Linked DNA regions of Amycolatopsis sp. NBC_01480. The protein of the gene in region 1 interacts with the protein of each later gene in a pairwise test. Links are inferred from orthologs where the notes say so. Each region holds a gene or a part of one and is shown on either strand. Other genes may lie near its edges.

Region 1 (3,166 bases):
TGTGCAGGATCCGCATCACGCGGTCCATCCGGCGGCGGGCGCCCGCGCGCTCCGGCAGGCCGGGGCTGGGCTGCATCTGCGGGACGACGCCGCGGATGTCCTCGTCCGGCGAGCCGTCGGAGTGCCCGGCCGCGGCCTCGGCCTCCTCGCGCGCCATCGTGGCGGTGTCCTTCTCCTCGGACATGCCGATGGGGCCGCGCTTGCGGCCGTTGAGGAACTGCTCGACCACGGGCTCGTCACTGGTCAGCAGCACCTCGCGCGGGCCGAACATGACCAGTTCCTTGCGGAACAGCATGCCCAGGTTGTCCGGCACGGTGCGGGCCAGGTTGATGTTGTGGGAGACGATCAGGATCGTCGCGTCGATCTGGGTGTTCAGGTCGATCAGCAGCTGCGAGATGTACGCGGTGCGCACCGGGTCGAGGCCGGAGTCCGGCTCGTCGACGAGGATGATCTGCGGGTCGAGCACCAGTGCCCGCGCGAGGCCGGCGCGCTTGCGCATACCGCCGGAGATCTCGCCGGGCAGCTTCTTGTCCGCGCCGGCCAGACCGGTCATCTCCAGCTTCTCGTTGACGATGCGGCGGATCTCGGTCTCGGACTTCTTGGTGTGCTCGCGCAGCGGGAAGGCGACGTTGTCGTACAGGTTCATCGAGCCGAACAGCGCGCCGTCCTGGAACAGGACCCCGAACAGCTTCCGGACTTCGTACAGCTTGCGCTCGGAGCACGTGACGATGTCGACGCCGTTGATCACGCAGCGCCCGCGGTCGGGCTTGAGCAGGCCGATCATCGACTTCAGGAACACGGACTTGCCGGTTCCCGACGGGCCGAGCATCGCGGACACCTCGCCGGGCGGCAGGGTCAGCGTCACGTCCCGCCAGATGGTCTGCCTGCCGAAGGACTTCGTGAGACCTTCGATGACCACCTCGGCACCCATCGCACCTCCAGGAGCTGTTCCGCGTCGTCGCGCACCGCCGCCCCGCGCCACCGGCCGGCAGCGGAGCCCGCGCCGAATGCGCGCCGCGATCCCCGCGTCAACCAGGTGCAACGAGCTGAATGCGCATAGGTTACTCACCAGTTTTCTTTCCTGGCCAGGCCTGTGGGCACCTCACCCGGTAGAGCAGAGATCGGGTGACCGCTGGCAGCACGGTAGTGCACGTCACTCCGGGATGCAGAGCCAGGCGGGGCAACGATTCGCACTCGTTCGGACTAACAGGAGTAAGCGGAACAGATCGGCTCGCTACTGGACGTGACGTGGTTGGCCTCCACCGTCTGCACTGCGATGACGATCCCGCAGATCACGGACGCGACCACGCCGAGCACGGCGATGACCGTCAGCCCGAGGAGGTAACGGCGCGTGGCGACCTGCTGAGCCAGCACCTCGACGAGGATGCGCTGCAGGTGGAGCTCGTTCTGGCCTTCTTCGGCGGAGGTCTTCAACCGCCGCTCGACCCCGGGCGGGCCGAGAGCGCCCAACGAGCTGTTACGCATCGCGGGCAAACGGAAGGGGCGGGCATCCACTCGGGATGCCCGCCCCTTCACGAGGTGGTGCAGCAGGCGCTCACGCGCCCGTGATCACTTGATGGAGATCTTGGCGCCCGCGGCCTCGAGCTTCTCCTTGGCGGCCTCGGCGGCCTCCTTGTCGACCTTCTCCAGGAGGGCCTTGGGAGCGGCCTCGACCAGCTCCTTGGCCTCCTTCAGGCCCAGGCCCGAGACGACCTCGCGGACGACCTTGATGACCTGGATCTTCTTGTCGCCGGCGCCCTCGAGGACGACGTCGAACTCGTCCTGCTCCTCGGCGGCGGCCGGGGCGGCGCCACCCGGGGCGGCGGCCACGACGGCGGCCGGCGCGGCGGCGGTGACGTCGAAGGTGTCCTCGAACTCCTTCACGAACTCGGACAGCTCAAGAAGGGTGAGCTCCTTGAAGGCGTCGATCAGCTCGGCGGTGCTCAGCTTCGCCATGATGGCTTCCTCTCAAAAAAACGAACGGGAACGTTCGGGGTGGGGGGTGTTCAGCTCTCGGCGGGTGCTTCGGCTGCTTCGGTACCGGTGGCGTTGCGCTGCTTCTCCTCCAGCGCGGCAGCCAGGCGGGCGACCTGGGACGCCGGCGCCTGGAACAGCGCAGCGGCCTGGGAAAGCTTCGCCTTGAACGCGCCCGCTGCCTTGGAGAGCAGGACCTCACGGCTGTCGAGATCGGCGATCTTGGTGATCTCGTCCACGGACAGCGGCTTGCCGTCCATGTAGCCGCCCTTGATGACAAGCGCGTTGTTTTCCTTCGCGAAGTCGCGAAGGGCCTTCGCGGCGTTGACCGGCTCACCCTCGATGAAGGCGATCGCGGTCGCGCCCACGAACAGGTCCTCGAGCCCCTCGACGCCGGCGTCCTTGGCGGCACGCTCGACGAGGGTGTTCTTCGCGACCCGGTACTTGGCACTGGTGCCGAGAGCGCGGCGCAGCTGGGACAGCTGGGACACGGAGAGGCCGGTGTACTGGGTAACGACGGTGGCCGAGCTGCTGCGGAAGCTCTCCGCGATCTCGGCGACGGCCGCCACCTTGTCGGGCTTCGCCATGGTCGCCTCCTCTCTTGGCTAGTGTTTCCACTGGCACGAGAGCCCCATCGAAACGACAAAACGCCCCTGCGCAACAGGCGCGGGGCGTTTGATGGCACACGACCGGGGTCGCGGGCGAGCCTCGTTCCTCCTGCGCGGGCCGCCTGCACGTTTCGTGGCAGGACCTTCGTTCTTCACGCCATGGGGCGCTCGGAAAACCAGCGGTCTTCGGTAGAACCGTGGACAAGCATACGACACGCTTTCCCGACTCTTCCCGCCACCCCCTCCTGACCAGCGACAAGACGCCCGGGTTCGGAGAATTCACACCCGAGCGGGCATCATGGTGACGTGGCGGAGCAGCGTGATCACAGCGAGCGGACCGGCGACCCCGACCCGGGTCCCACCCCTGCCGACGGCACCCCGCCGGTGTCGCAGCCGCCGGGCTCAGCGCCCGGCCCGGCCGCGCAAACGCCTGCGCCGCAACAGAATCCGGCCGAGAGCGGGCCGCAGCTTCCGGCCGTGACACAGCCTGGCGCGCAACCCCCCGCACTGCCGCAGCCCGGCGCGCAGCCGCCCGCGCTGCCGCAGCCCGGCGCCCAGCCACCCGCATTGCCGCAGCCTTCCGC
Region 2 (4,391 bases), 2.9 Mb from region 1 along the record:
CCCGGACACCTACCGCGTGCCGTCGCGGGACGCGGTGACGCGGCACTTCGCGGCGGTCCTGGCCGAAAACCCGAATCAGGACGCCATTTTCGTCGCCGAGACCCCCGACGGCCGGGTCCTCGGCATGGTCGAGGTACTGCGCCACCCGAGCCCGCCGGAGCACCAGATCCTGCGCCCGTTGCCGTCCGCGGAGATCCACACGGTCGTCCTGGGCGACGCCCGCGGCGGCGGAGCGGGCGCGGCGCTACTGGCCGCGGCGCAGCAATGGGCCACCGGCCAGGGCATCCGGTACCTGGCCGCCGGCATCCATCACCGCAACGCCGGCGCGGTGCGTTTTTACGCCCGCGCCGGCTTCGCCGACGCCGGTTTCCGCTTGGTCAAACGGCTGGGGAGCCCTTCGTAACCGGCTCAAGCGCCGATCGAGATGCCGCGGATCCCCTTCAGCTCGCCGGCCAGCGAGGCCGTCGCGTTCACCGAGTAGTTGTCCAGCACGAAGACGGTTTCCCGGCTGCCCGCCAGGACAAGGTGGACGGGCGTGTCACCGCGGTGGGCGGTGAGGGTGCCGCGCAGCTCGGCGACGACGTCGCGGTCGAGCTTGACCGCGTCCGCGCGGATGACAAACGGGGGCGGGCCGTCGGACGGGTTCAGCTCGGCGTCGCTGATGTCCAGGGTGATGACGTTGCCGCCGAAGACCGACATCTTGTCGTCGCGCCAGTTCACCCGGCCCTTGATCGCGACGGCGGAGTCCTGGACCAGCTCGGCCTGCCACATCGAGTAGGACTTGGCGAAGAACAGCACCTCCATGGACGCGTCGAGGTCTTCGACCGCGACGATCGCCCAGGGCTCGCCCTTCTTGTTCACCCGGCGGTCGACCACCGAGATCATGCCGGACAGCACGACCTCGCCTTCCTTGGGCGCGTCGTCGATCAGCTGCGCGATCGGCTTCGGCGCGTGCTGGCGCAGGATCCGCTCGGCGCCGTCCAGCGGGTGGGCCGAGACGTACAGGCCGAGCATGTCCCGCTCGTAGGCGAGCAGCTGCTTGCGCGGGTACTCCTCGTCCTCGAACTTCAGGTGGGCCAGCGGCGACGACGAGGCGGCGACTTCCGCGTCGCCCTCGTCCTCGCCGCCGAAGCCGAACAAGTCGAACTGCCCCATGGCTTCCTGGCGCTTGAGCGGCACCACCGCTTCGACCGCGTCCTCGTGCACCTTGACCATCGAGAGCCGGGTGGTGTCGAAGGAGTCGAAGCCGCCGGCCTTGATCAGCGATTCCAGCACCCGCTTGTTGCAGGCCACCAGTTCCGACTTGTCCAGGAAGTCGCTGAACGAGGTGTACTCGCCCTTGGCCTTGCGGGTCTTGACGATGGAGTCGACCACGTTCGCGCCGACGTTGCGGACCGCGCCGAGGCCGAAGCGGATGTCCGAGCCGATCGCGCGGAACTGCAGGTTCGACTGGTTGACGCACGGCGGGAGCACCTTGATGCCCATCCGGCGGCACTCCGCGAGGTAGATCGCGGACTTGTCCTTGTTGTCACCGTTGGAGGTCAGCTGGGCCGCCATGAACTCGGCCGGGTAGTTGGCCTTGAGGTACGCGGTCCAGTACGACACCAACCCGTAGCCGGCGGTGTGGGACTTGTTGAACGCGTACCCGGCGAACGGGAGCATGACGTCCCAGAGCGTCTGGCAGGCCTGCTCGGAGAAGCCCTTGCCGAGCATGCCGGCGCGGAACTGCTCGAACTCCTTCTCGATGATCTCTTTCTTCTTCTTGCCCATCGCGCGGCGCAGCAGGTCGGCGCCGCCGAGGCTGTAGCCGGCGAGCTGCTGCGCGATCGCCATCACCTGCTCTTGGTAGACCAGCAGGTGGTAGGTCTCGCCGAGGATCGGCTCGAGCGCGTCCTTCAGCTCGGGGTGGATCGGGGTGATCCGCTGCCGTCCGTTCGAGCGCTCGGCGTAGTCGGTGTGCGCGTTCGCGGCCATCGGGCCTGGCCGGTACAGCGCGAGGACCGCGGCGATGTCACCGAAGTGCGTGGGCGCCATCGCGCGCAGCAGGCTTCGCATGGCCGCGCCGTCCAGCTGGAACACCCCGAGGGTGTCGCCGCGGGCCAGCAGCTCGTAGGTCTTCTTGTCGTCGAGCTCGAGGGTGGCCAGGTCGATGTCCCGGCCGTGGTTCTCCTTCACCGCGCGGACGGTGTCCTCGATGATGGTCAGGGTCGACAGGCCCAGGAAGTCCATCTTCAGCAGCCCCATGTCTTCACACGAGGGGTAGTCGAAGCCGGTGATGGTGGAGCCGTCGTCGCGCCGCCACAGCGGGATCACGTCGAGCAGCGGCTCGGACGAGAGGATGACCGCGCAGGCGTGCACGCCGGCGTTGCGGATCAGCCCTTCCAGGCCCCGCGCGGTGCCCATGATCTGGGAGACCTCGGGGTCGGTGTCGGTCAGCGTGCGGACTTCGGTGGCTTCCTTGTACCGCTCGTGCTGCGGGTCGAAGATGCCCGAGAGCGGGATGTCCTGCGCCGCGATGGGCGGGGGCAGGGCCTTGGTGATCCGGTCGGCGATGGAGAAGCCGGGCTGCCCGAAGTGCACCCGCGCCGAGTCCTTGATCGCGGCCTTGGTCTTGATCGTGCCGAAGGTGATCACCTGGGCGACGTTCTCCGCGCCCCACTTTTCGATCGTGTACTGCAGGACCTCGCCGCGGCGGCGGTCGTCGAAGTCGAGGTCGATGTCGGGCGGGCTGACGCGCTCGGGGTTGAGGAACCGTTCGAACAGCAGGCTGTGCTCGATCGGGTCCAGGTCGGTGATGTGCAGGATGAACGCGACCAGCGAGCCGGTGGCCGAGCCACGGCCGGGGCCGACCCGGATCTTCTCGTTCTTCGCCCACCGCACCAGGTCGCCGACCACGAGGAAGTAGGCCGAGAAGCCCATCTTCGCCATGATGCCCAGCTCGCGGTCGATCCGGTCCTGGTACTCCTGGGTCAGGCCGCCCGGGAACCGGCTCGGGACGAACTTCTCCACCTCGTCGCGCAGCAGGTCGTCCTCGGTCTTGCCCTCGGGCACCGGGAAGCGGGGCATCCGATCTTTGAAGTCGAACACCTCGGCGTAGGACTCGACCCGCTCGGCGATCATCAGCGTGTTCTGCGCCGCGCCCGGGACCTCCTTGTCCCAGTACTCCCGCATCGCCTCGGCCGACTTGAGGTAGTAGCCGTCGCCGTCGAACTTGAACCGGGTGGGGTCGTTGAGGGTCTTGCCCGCCTGCACGCACAGCAGCGCCGAGTGCGCCTCGGCCTGGTCCTGGGTGACGTAGTGCGAGTCGTTGGTCGCCACCGGCTTCAGATCCAGCAGCCGGCCGATCTCGAGCAGGCCGTCGCGCACCGACCGCTCGATCGGCAGGCCGTGGTCCATCAGCTCGAGGAAGAAGTTGTCGGCGCCGAACAGGTCCTTGTAGTCCGAGGCGGCCTGGATCGCCTGCTCGCGCTGGCCCAGCCGCAGCCGCGTCTGCACCTCGCCGGACGGGCAGCCGGTGGTGGCCATGATGCCCTCGTGGTGCTCGACCAGCAGGTCACGGTCCATCCGGGGCTTGCGGTAGTAGCCCTCGAACGACGCCAGCGAGGACATCCGGAGCAGGTTCCGCAAGCCCTGGGAATTGCGCGCCCACATCGTCATGTGCGTGTACGAGCCGGCACCGGAGACGTCGCCGCCCTCACCGAACTCGTCCGACCCGCGCTGGTTGCGCTGGCCCCAGAACACCGGCTTCTTGTGGAACCGGCTCTCCGGCGCCAGGTAGGCCTCGACCCCGATGATCGGCTTGACCGGGCTCTTCTTCGCGACCCGGTAGAACTCGGCCGCCGCGGACATCGTGCCGTGGTCGGTCATCGCGATCGCCGGCATCTCCAGCCGCTCGGCCTCGGCGAGCAGGGGCTTGACCTTGGCCGCGCCGTCCAGCATGGAGTATTCGGTGTGCACATGCAGGTGGACGAACGAATCGGACACGGTTGACTACTCCCTGAACTCGCGGCGCCGGCACTGCGGACCCCTACGTTAGTGACTCGCGGACGGCTGTCTTCACACCACGCTGGTTGTCACCCAAAGTTACCCGGCGCTGCCCTGGGTAGCGCTCCGGCGTCTTGTTCAGAATGGCTTCCTGGCGCGCTTTCCGGCCCGCGGCCGGGTCTCGGTCAGCGGGCCGGCGCGTTGACACGGTCCGCCGCTCGCCCCTACCGTCGTAGCGCAAGACATCGGATGTTCCGGCCGTTCGAGGCCGGTGCCACCCGCCGGCCGATGTGTACCCCCTGAGCACCGCAGCCAGGAAGGACACACCGAAATGTCTGATTCCCCGTTCTCCCGCGCGTTCCCCCGCCGGACCGCGCTCCGCACGATGGCCGTCGCCGCGGTCGCCG

What was found.
Region 2: the proteins of rplL (region 1) and dnaE interact in binary tests that used the Escherichia coli proteins (3 or more experiments, as listed by UniProt). The link is inferred for Amycolatopsis sp. NBC_01480 from one-to-one orthologs.

Annotation. Positions count from the first base shown.
Region 1 is NZ_CP109442.1:3,936,137-3,939,302, reverse strand. The notes cover bases 264-3,124. They hold rplL (50S ribosomal protein L7/L12), read right to left. Parts: upstream 1,957-3,124; coding sequence 1,570-1,956; downstream 264-1,569. Other genes in these bases: OG371_RS18890 (hypothetical protein), read left to right, coding at 3,120-3,124; rplJ (50S ribosomal protein L10), read right to left, coding at 2,007-2,561; OG371_RS18905 (hypothetical protein), read right to left, coding at 1,204-1,485; OG371_RS18910 (ABC transporter ATP-binding protein), read right to left, coding at 264-931. Also shown: more of OG371_RS18910, read right to left, coding at 1-263; more of OG371_RS18890, read left to right, coding at 3,125-3,166. UniProt on the Escherichia coli protein: The binding site for several of the GTPase factors involved in protein synthesis (IF-2, EF-Tu, EF-G and RF3). Is thus essential for accurate translation.
Region 2 is NZ_CP109442.1:1,025,186-1,029,576, reverse strand. What follows is about bases 209-4,294. They hold dnaE (DNA polymerase III subunit alpha), read right to left. Parts: upstream 3,940-4,294; coding sequence 409-3,939; downstream 209-408. Other genes in these bases: OG371_RS04810 (GNAT family N-acetyltransferase), read left to right, coding at 209-403. Outside these bases: more of OG371_RS04810, read left to right, coding at 1-208; OG371_RS04800 (hypothetical protein), read left to right, coding at 4,316-4,391. UniProt on the Escherichia coli protein: DNA polymerase III is a complex, multichain enzyme responsible for most of the replicative synthesis in bacteria. This DNA polymerase also exhibits 3' to 5' exonuclease activity. The alpha chain is the DNA polymerase catalytic subunit.